Regions from separate parts of the Streptomyces sp. NPDC088261 genome, predicted to be linked through region 1. Evidence: riboswitches for the same ligand, from Rfam matches in the RefSeq annotation. Region 1 holds a riboswitch; each other region holds the start of a gene.

Region 1 (5,795 bases):
CCCGGTCTCCTCCCCGGAGACCGGCCGGGGCCCGCGGCGTTGGCGGACGTCCTCCGGCGCGGTCCCGGCACCCCCGGCACCCCCGGGACCGGATGGTCCGCAGTACGGGCACCGGGCCCGCCGGGGCGGTGTCCGCCGATAGGCTGGGCCGTGGGTCCGGCGGCAGGCCGGGGCCCGTGGTGCTGACACCCAGGAGCGAGCATGAGCGCTGTTACCCCCGTCGGAGGCGACACCGTGGCGGCCCGGTCCTGGCCGGGCGTCCTCAACCCCCTGCTGCGCGGCGAGAACCTGTCCACGGACGACACCGCCTGGGCGATGAACCAGATCATGGACGGCGAGGCGACCGACGCGCAGATCGCCGGCTTCGCGGTGGCGCTGCGGGCGAAGGGCGAGACCGTCGAGGAGGTGTCCGGCCTGGTCCGCGCGATGTACGGCCACGCCAACACCATCGAGGTGCCGGGCCGTACGGTCGACATCGTGGGCACGGGCGGCGACCTCGCCAAGACGGTCAACATCTCCACGATGGCGGCGATCGTCGTCGCGGGCACCGGCGCGAAGGTCGTCAAGCACGGCAACCGCGCCGCGTCGTCCGCGAGCGGCGCCTCCGACGTCCTGGAGAAGCTCGGCGTCAACCTGGAACTGACCCCGCAGCGGGTCGCGGAGGTCGCGGAGGAGGCGGGGATCACCTTCTGCTTCGCGGTGAAGTTCCACCCCGCGCTGCGGTACGCGGCCAAGGCGCGGCGGGAGTTGGGCGCGCAGACCACCTTCAACATCCTCGGGCCGCTGACCAACCCGGCGCGGGTACGGTCCCAGGCCGTGGGCGTGGCGGACGTGCGGATGGCGCCCATCGTGGCGGGGGTGCTGGCCGAGCGCGGCAGTTCGGCGCTGGTCTTCCGGGGCGACGACGGGCTCGACGAGCTGACCACGACCGCGACGTCACGGGTGTGGGTCGTGCGCGACGGGAAGGTCGGCGAGGTGCCGTTCGACCCGCGGGACGTGGGCCTGGCGATCGTGCCCGTCGAGGCGCTGCGGGGCGCGGACGCGTCGTACAACGCGGATGTGGCGCGGCGGCTGCTGGCCGGCGAGACCGGTCCCGTACGGGACGCGGTGCTCCTGAACGCGGCGGCGGCGCTGGTCGCGCTGGACCCGACGGACGACGTGCTGGAACTCCAGCTGGCGGCGGGCATCGCGCGCGCGGCGGAGTCGGTGGACTCGGGGGCGGCGGGGCGGGCCCTGGCGCGCTGGGTCGAGGCGTCGCACCGGTAGCGGAAGCGGGCGGGGCACGGCCACCGGCCGCGCCCCGCCTCTTCCGTTCCCCCCACCTGCTCTGTTCCACATCCCGGACGCGGACTTGAGGCCGCTGCCCGGGTGTGTCAAGCTCGTGCACAAGGTCATGAGTGACAGCGATTTAGGCCCCGGCTCGCTGTCCGGCAACCCTCCGTCCGTGGCGGGGTGCCCCGGGTGAAGACCAGGCCGTAGGCAGCGAGGTCTATGGCAAGCGCGGACCCCTGGCTTTCCTGGGGTCCAGGTCCCCGAGGGAGCAGTCCCGTGACGTCCGCATACCTGAACGCCGCCGCGTCGCAGTCCAGCAGCACCACCACCGAGGACCCCGCCTGTGCGGCGCCGCTGCCCGTGCTCGGGCGCGACGTGACCGTCCCGCTCGTCACCGGGGGCGCGGTCACCTACGCGGCCCTCGACTACGCGGCCAGCGCCCCCGCGCTCCAGCGGGTGTGGGACGACGTCGCCGCCTACGCGCCGTACTACGGCAGCGTGCACCGCGGCGCCGGCTACCTCTCCCAGCTGTCGACGGACCTGTTCGAGAACAGCCGCCGCACCGTCGCGGAGTTCCTCGGCTGCCGCCCCGCCGACCAGGTCGTCTTCACCCGTTCGACCACCGACTCGCTCAACCTGCTGGCCGCCGTGATCCCCGCCGGCACCCAGGTCTTCGTGTTCGAGACGGAGCACCACGCCTCGCTGCTGCCCTGGCGCGACGCCCGGGTGACGTACCTGAACGCGCCCCGTACCCCCGAGGAGGCCGTCGCCACGCTCGACCGGGCGCTCGCCGGGCGGGAGCAGGGCCCCGCCCTGGTCTGCGTCACCGGCGCGTCCAACGTGACCGGGGAGATCTGGCCGGTACGGGAGCTGGCCGCCGCCGCCCACCGACACGGCGCCCGGATCGTCCTCGACGCGGCGCAGCTCGCCCCGCACCACCCCGTGGACATCGCCGAACTGGACGTCGACTGGGTCGCCTTCTCCGGGCACAAGCTCTACGCGCCCTTCGGCTCCGGTGTCCTCGCGGGCCGCGCCGACTGGCTGCGGGAGGCGGAGCCGTACCTCGCGGGCGGCGGCGCCAGCCGCAAGGTCGCCCGGCGCGCGGACGGCGGGGTGGACGTCGACTGGCACACCACGGCCGCCCGGCACGAGGCGGGCTCGCCCAACGTCATCGGCGTGTACGCCATCGCCTCGGCGTGCAAGGCGCTCGAAGAGGCCGGGTTCGACACGCTCGTCGCCCGGGAGCAGCGGCTCGTCCGCCGGGTGCGGGACGGACTGGCCGCGGTGCCCGAGGTCCGGGTGCTGTCGCTGTTCGGCGACGACGCCCCGCGCGTCGGCGTGCTCTCGTTCGTGGTGGAGGGCTGGAACAGCTCGCACTTCGCCGCCGCGCTCTCCGCGGAGTACGGCATCGGCGTACGGGACGGCCTGTTCTGCGCCCACCCGCTGGTACGGACCCTGCTGGGCAGCGACCCGCAGGACCCGGGGGAGTGCGGCGCCCCGGAGGCGGAGCCGGGCGAGCGTTCGCTCAACGCCATCCGGGTGAGCTTCGGCGCGGGGACGCCCGACGAGCACGTGGACCGGTTCGTCGGCGCGGTGAAGGAACTGGTGCGCGAGGGCGCCCGCTGGAGCTACCGCACCGAGGAGGGCCGCTGCGTCCCGGACCGGGACGGCGAGACCGTCTGACGTACGGCCTGACGGGCCCGCCCCGGCACCTACAGGAGGGGCCCGGCACCTCAGGAGGGGCGGTCTACGCGTCGAGTCCGATCGCGAAGGCCGCCTCCAGGTCGTGCTGGGAGTACGTACGGAACGCGACGTGGGTGTCCGTCGCCTCGACGCCGTCGATCTTGCTGATCGCCCCGGGGATGATGTCCGCCAGGTCGTCGTGCCTGGCGACGCGCACCATGGCGATCAGGTCGTACGTACCGGTGACCGAGAAGACCTCGCTGACGCTGTCCAGCGCGGCGATCGACTCGGCGATCTCGGGGATCCGGCCGACGCTGGTCTTGATGAGCACGATCGCGGTGATCACGGCTGACGTTCTCCCTCGGTGGCCACGGCTTTGACCTCCACCCTATCGCTACGCCGGTAACGCCCCCAGGCGTAGCAGAAGCCCGCGGCGAAGCCCACCAGATGGGCCAGGTAGGCGACCCCGGGCCCCGATCCGGCGTTCCGGGCGGCCACCCACTGGAGGACGAACCAGAAGATCAGCACGATCCAGGCGGGGAAGCGCAGCGGCAGGAAGAGGAGGAACGGGAAGAGGCTGGTGACCCGGGCCCGGGGGAAGAGCCGCAGGAACGCGCCCAGCACCGCGGAGATCGCGCCCGACGCCCCCACCAGGGTCTGCTCCGAGCCCGCGTTGGCCATCGCGTACACGAACAGGGCGGCGTAGCCGGCCCCCAGGTAGAACAGCGCGAAGTGCACTCGTCCCATCCGCTCCTCCGTCATCGCCCCGAAGACGTAGAGGAAGAGCATGTTCCCGAGCAGGTGCAGCCAGCTGCCGTGGACGAAGAGCGCGGTGAGGGGGGTCAGCAGGGCGCGCGGGGTGGGGTCGTGCGTCAGCTGGTGGGGGATGACGCCCCAGCGTTCGAAGTACGCGCTCTGCGCCCCGAGGAGCGCCTCGCCCGTCCCGTACGCGTGGGTGAAGCCCGACGCGGGGCTGATCAGGAACGTCAGCGCGCAGAGCGCGATCAGTCCGTACGTCACCACGGGGCCGTCGTTCGCCGTGCGCCAATTGATCACGGACAGAGCATGGCGTACCGGGAGTCATCGGGCGGGAATGCCTCGCCGGACCCTGGGGTACCCGGGAGGCCGTAGGGTTACGGGCGGACCTCCACACGTTCGACGGCGCACCGCCGGCCCCACCCCGACACTCAAGGACGGCACGATGACGACGGTTCCCCGGCCGACGGCCGCCACCCGGTGGCGCTGCACGCTCTGCGGCAATCTCACGCGCTTCGGTGACCCGTTCGTCGAGGGTCGTGGAGTACGTCCATCTGGACCTGGCGGGGGAGCCGAAGGTGGAGGAGCGTGAGGTGGTCAGTGAGACCATCGAGTCCGTGCGCTGCCGTTGGTGCAACGCGGTGGACCAGATCGAGCTGGTCGACAGGCCGGGCGCCGGTTCCTGAGGGAACCGCCCGAGGGTAGTGGGGTGACGGAGCGTGGAGCAGCCGGACAGCGGTGCCGAGCCGGCCGGTGCGGCCGGCGGTGACGCCGCCGAGGCGCTCGACCGTCCGCTCCCGGACGGGGTGAGACGCCGGGTCGTCGCGCTGGTCTCGGACGCCTTCGGCGGGCTGACCGTCACCGAACTCCCGGCGCAGCTGCGCCAGTACGCCCGGTTCACCCCGAACAGGCGTGCCAAGTTCGCGGGCAACGCGATGGCCGCCGCGCTGGAGAGCGACCCGCTCTTCCGCCAGCGGATCGGGGAGCGGATCACCCAGTCGCAGCCCGAGCTGTCCGCCGCCCTGGACGCCGGATCGCCGCCCGCCGCGGCCGATCCCGTCGACGTGGCGGCCGCCGCGTACGTGCTGCGGCCCCCCGGATGGGTGAAGTTGGTGGCGGCCGCCGGCGAGGAGGCGCAGCGGGCCGACGCCGAGCGCGCGGGCGAGGAGGCCCGGCGTGAGCTGGAGCGGCTGCGCGAGGAGCTGGCCGTCGCCAGGGCGTTGACGAAGACCGAGAACGAACGGTTGCGTACGGAGCTGGAGGCGGCCCGCAAGGAGGCCGAGTCGCTCCACCGCAAGCTGCGGAGCGCCCAGAGCGATGTGAAGCGGGGCGAGGCCGCCCTGCGCCGTACCACTGCCGAGTCCGAGGCGCTCAAGGCCGAGGCCGCCGCGCAGGTGTCGGCCGCCGAGAGCGAGACGCGGCGGATCAGGGCGCGGCTGAACGAGGCCGAGTCCACCGTCGAGGCGAGCCGCAGGGCCGCGCGCGAGGGCCGGTCGATAGAGGACATGCGGCTGCGGCTGCTGCTGGACACGGTTCTGGAGTCGGCGCAGGGGCTGCGCCGCGAGCTGGCCCTGCCGCCGGCCAACGCCCGGCCGGCCGACACGGTGGACGCCGTCGAGCCGGGCCGGATGTCGCCGAAGGACGTGGCGGCGCGGGCCCTGTCCGACATGGACCCGGCGCTGCTCGACCAGTTGCTGGCGCTGCCGCAGGCGCATCTGATCGTGGACGGCTACAACGTCACCAAGACCGGTTATCCGACGATGCCGCTGGAGAAGCAGCGGCTGCGGCTGCTGGGCGGACTCGCCATGCTGGCGGCCCAGTCGGGCGCCGAGATGACGTGTGTCTTCGACGGGGCCGAGCTGGCGGCCCCGGTGCTGCTCGCGCCGCCGCGCGGGGTACGGGTGCTGTTCTCGAAGCCCGGGATCACGGCGGACGAACTGATCCGCCAGCTCGTCCGCGCGGAGCCGCCGGGGCGGCCCGTCGTGGTGGTCTCCACCGACCGCGAGGTCGCGGACGGCGTGGCGAAGGCAGGCGCCCGGCCCGTCGCGTCCGCCTTGTTGCTGAAGCGGCTTTCGCGCAGCTAG
Region 2 (5,795 bases), on a different contig from region 1:
AAGCCGCGCCGCCCACCGGGCCGCAGACGCCCGTCCGGCGCGAGGACAAATCAGTAACCGATAAGGTCGGAGACATGGGCAGCCCCCCGACCCCCCTGCCAAGTCCCTCCACCCCCGCCGGCACCCACGGCCTCACCGCACTCCTCGCGCACCCCGCCACCGCCACCATCGCGCTCGACTTCGACGGCACCCTCGCCGAAATCGTTCCCGACCCCGAACAGGCCCGCGCCCACCCCCGCGCCGTCCCCGCCCTCGCGGCCCTCGCGCCGCACGTCGCCTCGATCGTCGTGATCACCGGGCGGCCGGCCGAACTCGCCGTGAAGTTCGGCGGCTTCGCGGGCGTGCCGGGCCTCGACCACCTCGTGGTCCTCGGCCACTACGGGGCCGAACGCTGGGACGCCGCCACCGGCGCCGTACGCGCCCCCGCCCCGCACCCGGGCGTGGCGGCGGCCCGCGCCGAACTCCCCGCCCTCCTCGACGCAGCCGGACACGCCGCCGCGCAAGGATCCGCGCAAGGCACCGCGCAGGGCACGTGGATCGAGGACAAGGGCCAGGCGTTCGCGGTCCACACCCGCCGGGCCACCGACCCCCAGGCCGCCTTCGACACCCTGCGCACCCCCCTCGCCGCCCTGGCGACCCGTCACGGCCTGGTCCTGGAACCGGGCCGCATGGTCCTGGAACTGCGCCCGCCCGGCGTGGACAAGGGCGTGGCGCTGACGAAGTACGTACAGGAATCAGGCGCCGAGACCGTCCTGTACGCGGGCGACGACCTGGGCGACCTCCCCGCCTACGCGGCGGTCGACACCCTCCGCGCGAACGGCCACCCGGGCCTCCTGGTGTGCAGCGGCACCGAGGTCCCCGAACTGTCCACCCGAGCCGACCTCACCCTCCCGGGCCCCGCCGCCGTCGCCGACTTCCTGGCAGCCCTGGCGCAGGCCGTGTCCCGGACCTGACCCGGCCGGCCGGACAGAGCGCGTCCCCGCCCGGGCACGCCTGACACCGCGCCCCCGCCCGGACACGCCCGACCCCCGCGCCCTCAGGCGCGCAGCGCCTCCAGTTGGTCCAGGAACCACTGGGACGGGGGGAGGGCCGTGGCGGCCGCCGTCAGGCGTTTGGTGCGTTCCGCCCGGTCTTCCTGGGGCATCGTCAGGGCCTCGTGGAGCGCTGTCGCCGTCGCCGTGATGTCGTACGGGTTCACCACCAGCGCGTCCTCGCCCAGCTCCTCGTACGCGCCCGCCTCGCGGGACAGGACCAGGACGCAGCCGTTCTCGGAGACCACCGGGATCTCCTTCGCGACCAGGTTCATGCCGTCGCGGATCGGGTTGACCAGGGCCACGTCCGCCAGGCGGTATGCCGCCAGGGAGCGGGCGAAGTCGTCCTTGACGTGCAGGACGACCGGGAGCCAGCCGTCCGTGCCGAAGTCCTCGTTGATCGCGTCCGCCACGCGCTGGACCTCGGCCGTGTAGTCGCGGTAGACCGACAGGTCCTGGCGGGAGGGGTACGCGAAGGCCACGTGGACCACCCGTTCGCGCCACTCCGGGTGGTCGGTCAGCAGCTGGCGGTACGCGAGCAGGCCGCGGACGATGTTCTTGGACAGTTCCGTACGGTCCACCCGGACGATCGTCCGCCGGTCCGTCCCGCCGATCTCCTCGCGCAGGGACACGATCCGCTCGTCCACGTCGGGGCGGTGCGCCCGCTCGCGCAGGAAGTCCGCGTCCGCGCCCAGGCCGTGCACGCCGATCCTGGTGTTGCCGGTGCCGCCCAGCAGCTCCGTACAGCAGGCCGTGAAGGCGTCCGCCCAGCGGTGGGTCAGGAACGCCGCGCGGTCCGCGCCCAGGATGCCCCGGAGCAGCTGGCGCGCGATGTCGTCGGGGAGCAGCCGGAAGTAGTCCACCGGCGCCCAGGGGGTGTGCGAGAAGTGGCCGATCCGCAGGTCGGGACGGAGGGCGCGGAGCATGCCGGGGACCAGCGCCAGGTGGTAGTCCTGGATCAGGACGGACGCGCCGTCGCCCGCCTCGTCCGCCAGAGCCTCGGCGAACGCGCGGTTGTACGCCTCGTACGACGCCCACTGCGCCCGGAACTCCGCGCCGAAGGACGGTTCCAGCGGGGTCTGGTAGAGCAGGTGGTGGACGAACCAGAGCGTGGAGTTGGCCACCCCGTTGTACGCGTCCGCGTAGACGTCGGGGGCGATGCCCAGCATCCGTACCCGCTGCCCGCCCGTGTCCTCCGGGTCCAGCCGGCCGCCGGTACGCCGTACCGCCTCGCGGTCGCCGTCGCCGAGCGCCGCGCACACCCACACCGCGTCCGTGTCGGGGCCGATGGCGGAGAGGCCGGAGACCAGCCCGCCGCCGCCGCGCCGGGCCTCCAGCGCTCCGTCGTCGCGGAGTGTGTACGAGACGGGGCCGCGGTTGGACGCGACGAGGACCTGGGCGGCCTGCTCGGAAACCATGTGCCGAAATCTAGCCCGTACGGGAAACGCTCAAACGTACGGAGAGCGACCGCGCGGGGGAATCAGTCGCCCCCGCGTCCCCGTACCGCCGCCAGCGCCACCACGCCCGCCCCCGTCAGCGCGACCGCCATCCCGCCCAGCAGCCACAGCCGCTCGGCCGTGACGCCGCCGTGTGCCGCCGCGAGGAACCACAAGCCCAGAGGAGTCTCCATAAGCCTGCAATATAGGTAAATAGGACTAGAAGGGTGCGTTACGCCGCGCGGCCGGCCGTGTACTCCGCGATCTCCCGCATCGGCGGCCGCTCCACCGTGTCCACGGCGTACGTACGCGGTTCAAAGCCGCTCTCGCCCCGCTCGAACTGCGTCAGCTCGGGCCGTACCAGCTGCGCGCCCGGATGGGCCCCGAGCTGCGCCCCCAGCTGCGCCCGCGGCATACGCAGCTGCGCCGTCCGGTAGATCGCCGCCGCCATCCGCCCCAGCGCCCGGTCGTCCTGGTGCCGGTGCAGCCGCGTGCCCACGTCCACCTGGCCCAGCGCGTCCAGCCCCACACAGTGCAGCGCGTCCACCAGCAGCCCCAGCTCCACCCCGTACCCGACCGGGAACGGCAACCGCTCCAGCAGGCTCCGCCGGGCCGCGTACTCCCCGCCGAGCGGCTGCACGAACCCCGCCAGGCGCGGCCAGTGCAGGTTCAGCAGCGGACGCGCCACCAGCTCCGTCACCCGCCCGCCCTGGCCCGCGGAGGCCCCCGGCGCCGTCAGCGGCCTGTCGTACATCGCCTTCACCAGCTGCACGTCAGGCTCCGTCAGCAGCGGCCCCACGATCCCCGTCACGAAGTCCGCCGAGAACTCGCGCAGATCCGCGTCCACGAAACACACCACGTCCCCGCCCGTCACCAGCAGCGACCGCCACAGCACCTCGCCCTTCCCGGGCAGCGCCGGCAGCCTCGGCAGGATGTCGTCCCGGCGCACCACCCGCGCGCCCGCTTCCTCCGCCACCTTCGCCGTCGCGTCGGACGAACCGGAATCAATCACCACCAGTTCATCCACCAGCGGCGCCTTCCCCATCAGCTCGCGCCGGATCACCGAGACGATCCCGCCGACCGTCTCCTCCTCGTCCAGCGCGGGCAGCACCACGCTGACGGTCGTGCCACGCGCGGCCTTCGCCGCCAGGAGCCGGTCGGGCGTACGGTCGGCCACGGACCAGGAACGCCTGGTCAGCCAGCGTTCCACCTCTTCCAGCACGGTCGGTTCTCCCTGAAAGTGATCCATCTCGCGGTACGGACCCCTCTCTCCACGGTCCGCTCCTTCGGTTACAGTCTTGAACAACGCGAATGACCACCGCATGTCGGGGGTCGTCCGCCGGACAAACGCTCGGATCGCGGGACCGACCCCGGATCCGATGCCATACCGCTCATCCAGAGGGGCAGAGGGAACGGCCCGTTGAAGCCCCGGCAACCCTCCCGCCGACCGCGAGGTCATGGTGGGGAAGGTGCCAATTCCGTCTTGCGGCGAAGTACGTCGTGAGGAAGATGAGGAAAGGGCCTCGCCTCCATGTCTGTGCAGACCGTCCCCACGCCCGGTGTCACCCCCGGTGCCGTCGACCTCGGACCCGCCGCCGCCCTCTCGTGCCGCGAATGCGGCGAGCGCTTCGACCTCGGCCCGATCTTCGCCTGCGCGTCCTGTTTCGGGCCGCTCGAAGTGGCGTACGACCTGCCGAGCGGCACCCCTGACGAGCTGAAGAAGCGCATCGCCGAGGGCCCCGACAACATCTGGCGCTACGCGCCGCTGCTGCCCGTCCCGGCCGACGTGGCGTCCAAGCCCAACATCAACCCCGGCTTCACCAAGCTCGTCAAGGCCGACAACCTCGCCCGTGAACTGGGTGTCACCGGCGGCCTGTACGTGAAGGACGACTCCGGCAACCCGACGCACTCCTTCAAGGACCGCGTCGTCGCCATCGCCGTCGAGGCCGCCCGTGCCTTCGGCTTCACGACGCTCTCCTGCTCCTCCACCGGCAACCTGGCCGGCGCCGTCGGCGCCGCCGCCGCCCGGGCCGGCTTCCGCTCCTGCGTGTTCATCCCGAGCGACCTGGAGCAGGGCAAGGTCGTCATGGCCGCGGTGTACGGCGGTGAACTCGTCGGCATCGAGGGCAACTACGACGACGTCAACCGCTTCTGCTCCGAACTGATCGGCGACCCGCTCGGCGAGGGCTGGGGCTTCGTGAACGTCAACCTCCGCCCGTACTACGGCGAGGGCTCCAAGACACTCGCGTACGAGATCTGCGAACAGCTCGGCTGGGAGCTGCCCGACCAGCTCGTCATCCCCATCGCCTCGGGATCGCAGCTCACGAAGATCGACAAGGGCCTCCAGGAACTCATCAGGCTGGGCCTCGTGGCGGACAAGCCGTACAAGATCTTCGGCGCCCAGGCCGAGGGCTGCTCCCCGGTCTCCACCGCCTTCAAGGCGGGCCACGACGTCGTACGGCCCCAGAAGCCGAACACCATCGCCAAGTCCCTGGCGATCGGCAACCCGGCCGACGGCCCGTACGTCCTCGACATCGCCCGCCGCACCGGCGGCGCGGTGGACGACGTGACCGACGAGCAGATCGTGGACGCGATCAAGCTGCTGGCCCGCACCGAGGGGATCTTCGCGGAGACCGCGGGCGGGGTGACCGTCGGCGTGACGAAGAAACTCATCGACGCCGGCCTGCTCGACCCGGCGCTGACGACGGTCGTGCTCAACACGGGCGACGGCCTCAAGACGCTGGACGCCGTGGCCCCGACCACCGGGCCCACCGCCACGATCCGCCCGAGCCTCGACGCGTTCCGCGCCGCCGGCCTGGCCCACTGAGCGCCGCGCCCCCGCGTCCCGCCCATCACTGAAGGAAGGCACCCCACCATGAGCGTCAAGGTCCGCATCCCCACCATCCTCCGTACGTACACCGGTGGCGAGGCCGAGGTTCCGGCGGAGGGCGAGACCCTCTCCGAGGTCATCCAGTCGCTGGAGGCCAGCCACCCCGGCATCGCCGCGCGCGTCCTGGACGACGAGGGCAAGCTGCGCCGCTTCGTCAACGTGTACGTGAACGACGACGACGTCCGGTTCGAGCAGGGCCTCCAGACGGCGACCCCCGCGGGCGCCGGCATCTCGATCATCCCGGCGGTCGCGGGCGGCTGCTGACGCCGGATCACGGGGACGCCCCGGCATACGCGCACGGCCCCCTCCGGCCTGGACGGCCCCCTCCGCACAGGAAGCGGAGGGGGCCATTCTTTATGGTTGAGCGCGGTAGAGTTGGGAACCCCCCCTCGCGGCCGGTGCCGAGCGCATACGAGAACGCGACAACCTGGGGTCGAA
Region 3 (5,795 bases), on a different contig from region 1:
TGGAGGGGACGGTCAGGTTCCGCTGGGAGACGCTCGACGCGTGGTACGAGGAGGACGAGCAGGTCTTTGTCCACCCGAGGAGCCCGTACACCCGCGTGGACGCCCTGCGCTCCGGCCGTGAGATCCGGGTCGAACTCGACGGGGTCGTCCTGGCGGAGGCGGACACCTCGGTCATGGTGTTCGAGACGGGCCTGCCCACGCGGTACTACCTCGACCGTCTGAACGTCGACTTCACGCTCCTGCTGCCCACGGACACGGTGACCGCCTGCCCGTACAAGGGACGGACCAGCGGCTACTGGTCGGTCGAGACGCCCGCCGGTGTCCACGACGACCTGGTGTGGGCGTACGACTTCCCGACCCGTCAGCTCGCGCCGATCGCCGGACTGGTCGCCTTCTACAACGAGCGGGTCGACCTGTACCTGGACGGCGAACTCCAGCCCCGGCCGCCCACGGTGACGCGCGTGACGCACTAGGGCGTGTCCGCGAAGTGGGGTCGTCCGCCCGGAGGGCGGGGCTCGCGGTGTCTGGTGCGTGCGATCGCAAGGCGGAGGACCCACCCCGTACTGGACGTACGGGGTGGGTCCGACAACGCCGCGAGCGCGCGTGCCAGACGCCGCGAGCCAGACCCCACTTTGCGGACACGCCCTAGGGGTAGCGGCGCGGAAGTCCCGCCGCCCGGGGGCCGGGCGGCGGGACTCGCGGTGGTACGGGGACGTGTGGTGCGGGGACGTTACGGGACGAGCTTGAGGAGCTTGTTCGGCGAGCCGGTGCCTATGCCGGTCAGGACGTTGGACGTCGCGCCGTTCACCAGCGCGGCGGCCACGGTCGCCGGGGAGGCGCCGGGGTGGTTCGTCAGGTAGACCGCGGCGGCGCCCGCGACGTGCGGGGCGGCGAACGAGGTGCCGTCGCCGGTGTAGGTCGCGGTGTCGGAGCTGTTCCAGCCCGCCGTGATGGCCGAGCCGGGGGCGAAGAGGTCCACGGACGCGCCGTAGTTGGAGTACGAGGCCCTCGCGTCCGTCCTGGTGGTGGCGCCGACCGTGAGCGCGGTGGGCACGCGGGCGGGGGAGTAGTTGGCCGCCGGGGCACCGGCGTTGCCCGCCGCGATGGAGTACGTGACGCCGGAGGCGATCGAGTTCTTCACCGCGTTGTCGAGCGTGGTGCTGGCGCCGCCGCCGAGCGAGACGTTCGCGACGGAGGACGCCACGTGGTTGGCGGTGATCCAGTCCACGCCCGCGATGACGCCGGCCGTGGTGCCGGAGCCGTCGTTGCCGAGGACCCGGACCGCGACGATCTTCGCCTTCTTGGCGACGCCGTAGGTGGTGCCCGCGACGGTGGTGGCGACGTGCGTGCCGTGGCCGTAACCGTCCTGCGCGGTGGCGTCGTTGTCGACGAAGTCGTAGCCGTAGGAGGCGCGGCCCGCGATCTGCTGGTGGGTGATGCGCACCCCGGTGTCCAGGACGTAGACGGTCGTGTTGCCGCCCGCCGAGTCCGGGTAGGTGTACGTGCCGTTCAGCGGGAGGTTCGCCTGGTCGATGCGGTCCAGGCCCCAGGGGGCGTTGGTCTGGGTGGCCGTCGCGTACACCTTCTGGTCCTGCTCGACCGACTCGACGGCCGGGTCGGCGGCGAGCCGCGCGGCCTCGGTGCCGCTGAGGGAGGCCGCGTAGCCGTTGAGCGCGGAGGTGTACGTACGCGTCACCTTGCCGCCGTACCCGGCGATGAGCTGCTTGCCCTCGGTGGCCCTGGCCGAGAAGCCGGCCGTCTTCTTGAGCGTGACGATGTAGCTGCCGCTGACGGCGTCGGCGGAGCCGGCGTGCAGGACTCTGCCTTCGGCCGGGGCGGCCTGGGCCGGCAGGGCGGTGCCCGCTCCGAGGATCGCGGCCACGGTCGCCGCGGTGGCGATCGCGGTGGCGATACGCCGTTTGTTCGTACGCACTGCTGCCATGGGGGGTGTCCTTCGTGTCGGTGGCGCGGGGTGGTGCGCGCGCCTCAACCGGGGTACGGCGTACGGGAGTCGGACGCCGCCCAGTGACGATGCACCGGCCCGTTCCGGCGGGACAACCGTTTCCGGGAGATGTCATGGCCCCGACACGAGACGTTACGTACTGTCCGCACGCCGTCACAATCCGGCAATCCGGCGCAGCGTTTTGATGATCGTCCCGTTACAAATCCCCCGGGGCGCAGGGGGGTTGGCGGCGCCGGCCGGACGGAACGGCGGACACCGACCGGGACCGACCGCGCCCGCGCGCCGGTCACGCCCGGGCCGGTGCGGGCCCGGGGGCCGGTCCGTGGGCATCGAGGGTCATCGGGTGGGGATTGTGCCGGACACCGATGCGGAGTTACCGTTCACGCAGGTTATGAGTGTCAGCGACAAGCCCTGGTTGGCTGACCGGCAACCCTCCAGACGCGGCGGGGTGCTCCAGGTGACGACCCGGCGGCGCCGAAGACGGCAGCGCAAGCGCGAGAGCTCGGACCGGTACGAACGGTCGAGGCGGGAGGTGACGGCAGTGCGAGGACGGTACGGCACGCGCACGGCCTTCGCCGTCAGGAGCCACCCCCGCGCCGTCGGCATGTTCTCCCGGCGTCACATCGATCTCCAGCGTGTCGCCGGCGCCCTGTGTCCGGCGTACGTGAACGCCGCGCCGCGGCCCACCCCGTAGCGGCACCTTCTCCGCCGCACGGCCCCGACGTACAGCGCCCTCCGACGCACGTCCGCCGACCTCCGCCCGGGACAGACAGCCCCGGAGACGGAAGGCACCCGGCATGTCCAGGAGTTCCCCCGGTCCGGGTGAGCTCCGCGACCCCGTGACGTTCGGATCCACCTTTTCGAGTCCACGAGATTTCCGAGCGGGAAGCGATACCGCCATGCCTTCAGCACCCTCACCCCTCCATCTGGCCGTCGCCCTCGACGCCGCGGGCTGGCATCCCGCCGCCTGGCGCGAGCCGGGGGCCCGGCCCCGCGACCTGTTCACCGCGCGGTACTGGACCGACCTGGTGACCGAGGCCGAGCGGGGCCTGCTGGACTTCGTGACCATCGAGGACTCCCTGAGCCTCCAGTCGTCGTCCTCCGCCGGGCCCGACGGCCGTACCGATCAGGTACGGGGCCGGCTCGACGCGGTACTGGTCGCCGCCCGGGTCGCCCCGCTGACCCGGCACATCGGGCTGATCCCGACCGCCGTCGTCACGCACACCGAGCCGTTCCACGTCTCCAAGGCCATCGCCACCCTGGACCACGTCAGCGCCGGCCGGGCCGGCGTCCAGGTCAAGGTGTCCGGACGCGCCGACGAGGCCCCGCACTTCGGGCGCAGGCCGGCCGTCCGGCTGCGCGCCGACGAGCTGGACTCGCCCGCGGGCCTGGCCCTCCTCAAGGAGCTGTTCGACGAGGCGGGCGACTACGTCGAAGTGCTGCGCAGGCTGTGGGACAGCTGGGAGGACGACGCGGAGATCCGCGACGCCGCCACCGGCCGCTTCATCGACCGCGACAAGCTCCACTACATCGACTTCACGGGGGAGCGGTTCAGCGTCAAGGGCCCCTCCATCACCCCGCGCCCGCCGCAGGGACAGCCGGTCGTCGCCGCCCTCGCCCACCGTGCGGAACCGTTCCGCCTCGTCGCCACCTCGGCCGACGTCGGCTTCATCACGCCGCGCGACACCGGGGACATCCGGGCGATCCTCACCGAGATCCGCGCCGCGCAGGCGACCGCCGGCCGCGACCGTGAGACCGTCCACGTCTTCGGCGACCTGGTCGTCTTCCTCGACGACGACCCGGCGGCCGCCGCCGACCGCCGGGCGCGCCTGGAGGAGCGCGCGGGCGCCCCGTACACCAGTGACGCCCGGATCTTCACCGGTACGCCCGCCGAGCTGGCCGACCTGCTCCTCGAAGGCCAGGAGGCCGGCCTGACCGGGTTCCGCCTGCGGCCCGCCGTCCTGCCCCACGACCTGGAGCGGATCACCCGGGGCCTGGTGCCGGAACTCCAGCGGCGCGGTGCGTTCCGTACCGCCTACGAGGCGGCCACCCTGCGGGGCCTGCTCGGCCTGCCCCGCCCCGCGAACCGGTACGCCGCGCTCTGAGCGCGCCCCGGCCTCGCCCGCTCGGAAGAGAGCTCCGAAGACACGTAAGGACGCACCCCGCATGAGCAAGCCCGTCAAGCAGATCCACCTCGCCGCCCACTTCCCCGGCGTGAACAACAGCACGGTGTGGAGCGACCCCGCCGCCGGCAGCCAGATCGACTTCAGCTCCTTCGCGCACCTCGCCAGGACGGCGGAGCGCGCCAAGTTCGACTTTCTCTTCCTGGCCGAGGGGCTGCGGCTGCGCGAGCAGAACGGGGAGATTTACGACCTCGACGTCGTCGGCCGCCCCGACACCTTCACCGTCCTGACCGCCCTGGCCGCCGTCACCGACAAGCTCGGCCTCGCCGGGACGATCAACTCCACGTTCAACGAACCGTACGAAGTGGCCCGGCAGTTCGCCACACTCGACCACCTGTCCGCGGGCCGGGCCGCCTGGAACGTCGTCACCTCCTGGGACGAGTTCACCGGGCAGAACTTCCGGCGCGGCGGCTTCCTGGCCCAGGAGGACCGCTACCTGCGCGCCCGGCAGTTCCTCGCCGCGACCTGGGAGCTGTTCGACTCCTGGCGCGGGGACGAGATAGCCGCCGACCAGGACGCCGGGGTCTTCCTCACCGATCCGGCGCCCGGCCGGTTCGACCACCACGTCGACCAGTTCGGCATCAGCGGCCACTTCAACGTGCCCCGCAGCCCGCAGGGCCGTCCCGTCATCTTCCAGGCGGGCGACTCCGAGGAGGGCAGGGAGTTCGCGGCCTCGGGCGCGGACGCCATCTTCACCCGGCACGGCACCCTGGAGGACGGCCAGGCCTTCTACACCGACGTCAAGCGGCGCCTCGCCCGGTACGGCCGCGCCCACGACGACCTGAAGATCCTGCCCGGCGTCACCTTCGTGCTCGGGGACACCGACGCCGACGCCAGGGAGAAGGCGGACGTCATCCGCCACCAGCAGGTCAGCGGCCCCACCGCGATCAAACTGCTCGAACAGCTCTGGAACCGCGACCTCGGTTCGTACGACCCCGACGGGCCGCTGCCCACCGTCGACCCGCTCGTCGGCGAGAACACGGTCGCCCGCGGCCGGGCCTCCGTACGGATGCACCGCGATCCGCTGGCCACCGCCGCCCGGTGGCGCGCCCTCGCCGAGGAGAAGGACCTCTCGATCCGCGAGCTGATCATCGCGGTGACCGGGCGGCAGTCCTTCATCGGCTCCCCGGCGACCGTCGCGGACGCGCTCGACCACTTCGTCCAGTCGGACGCGAGCGACGGATTCATCCTCACCCCGCACCTGACCCCCGGCGGCCTGGACGAATTCGCCGACACCGTCGTACCGCTGCTCCAGGAGAGGGGCGTCTTCCGGACCGAGTACGAAGGCGACACCCTGCGCGAGCACTTGGGGCTCGGCGCGGCCGGCGCGGTGCGGTCCGACCGGGCCGGAGCCGCCAACCGGAAGGCCGCGTCGTGAAGTTCCTCGCCATCACCCTGATCGTGCACGCGCCCGACCCGGTCACCCGCGTCCGGAAATCGACCCACGACCGCTTCCGGGAGGTGATCGACAACGCCCTGCTCGCCGAGGAGTTGGGCTTCGACGGCTTCGGGGTGGGCGAGCGCCACGAGCGCCCCTTCATCTCCTCGTCGCCGCCGGTCGTGCTGAGCCATCTCGCCGCGCTCACCAGCAGGATCCGGCTGTTCACGGCGGTGACCACCCTGAGCCTGCTCGACCCGGTCCGCGCCTA

Evidence for each region. Region 1 has a riboswitch for S-adenosylmethionine ahead of ACIODU_RS27310 (aminotransferase class V-fold PLP-dependent enzyme). Riboswitches for the same ligand answer to the same signal wherever they lie in the genome.
Region 2: another riboswitch for S-adenosylmethionine. It lies ahead of thrC (threonine synthase); the one in region 1 lies ahead of ACIODU_RS27310 (aminotransferase class V-fold PLP-dependent enzyme).
Region 3: another riboswitch for S-adenosylmethionine. It lies ahead of ACIODU_RS06810 (putative leader peptide); the one in region 1 lies ahead of ACIODU_RS27310 (aminotransferase class V-fold PLP-dependent enzyme).

The regions. Positions count from the first base shown of each region.
Region 1 is NZ_JBIURL010000017.1:27,129-32,923, reverse strand. It holds gene trpD (anthranilate phosphoribosyltransferase) at 202-1,266, shown strand; SAM riboswitch class IV at 1,390-1,507, shown strand; gene ACIODU_RS27310 (aminotransferase class V-fold PLP-dependent enzyme) at 1,549-2,955, shown strand; gene ACIODU_RS27305 (Lrp/AsnC ligand binding domain-containing protein) at 3,020-3,301, opposite strand; gene ACIODU_RS27300 (rhomboid family intramembrane serine protease) at 3,298-3,975, opposite strand; partial or broken gene ACIODU_RS27295 (hypothetical protein) at 4,157-4,397, shown strand; gene ACIODU_RS27290 (NYN domain-containing protein) at 4,431-5,795, shown strand.
Region 2 is NZ_JBIURL010000013.1:117,899-123,693, forward strand. It holds gene otsB (trehalose-phosphatase) at 75-953, shown strand; gene ACIODU_RS24120 (trehalose-6-phosphate synthase) at 1,037-2,449, opposite strand; gene ACIODU_RS24125 (hypothetical protein) at 2,512-2,661, opposite strand; gene ACIODU_RS24130 (glucosyl-3-phosphoglycerate synthase) at 2,700-3,689, opposite strand; SAM riboswitch class I at 3,856-3,983, shown strand; gene thrC (threonine synthase) at 3,999-5,294, shown strand; gene ACIODU_RS24140 (ubiquitin-like small modifier protein 1) at 5,343-5,621, shown strand.
Region 3 is NZ_JBIURL010000002.1:678,567-684,361, forward strand. It holds gene ACIODU_RS06800 (DUF427 domain-containing protein) at 1-473, shown strand, start outside; gene ACIODU_RS06805 (S8 family peptidase) at 731-1,942, opposite strand; SAM riboswitch class IV at 2,351-2,464, shown strand; gene ACIODU_RS06810 (putative leader peptide) at 2,568-2,657, shown strand; gene ACIODU_RS06815 (LLM class flavin-dependent oxidoreductase) at 2,863-4,068, shown strand; gene ACIODU_RS06820 (NtaA/DmoA family FMN-dependent monooxygenase) at 4,130-5,524, shown strand; gene ACIODU_RS06825 (LLM class flavin-dependent oxidoreductase) at 5,521-5,795, shown strand, end outside.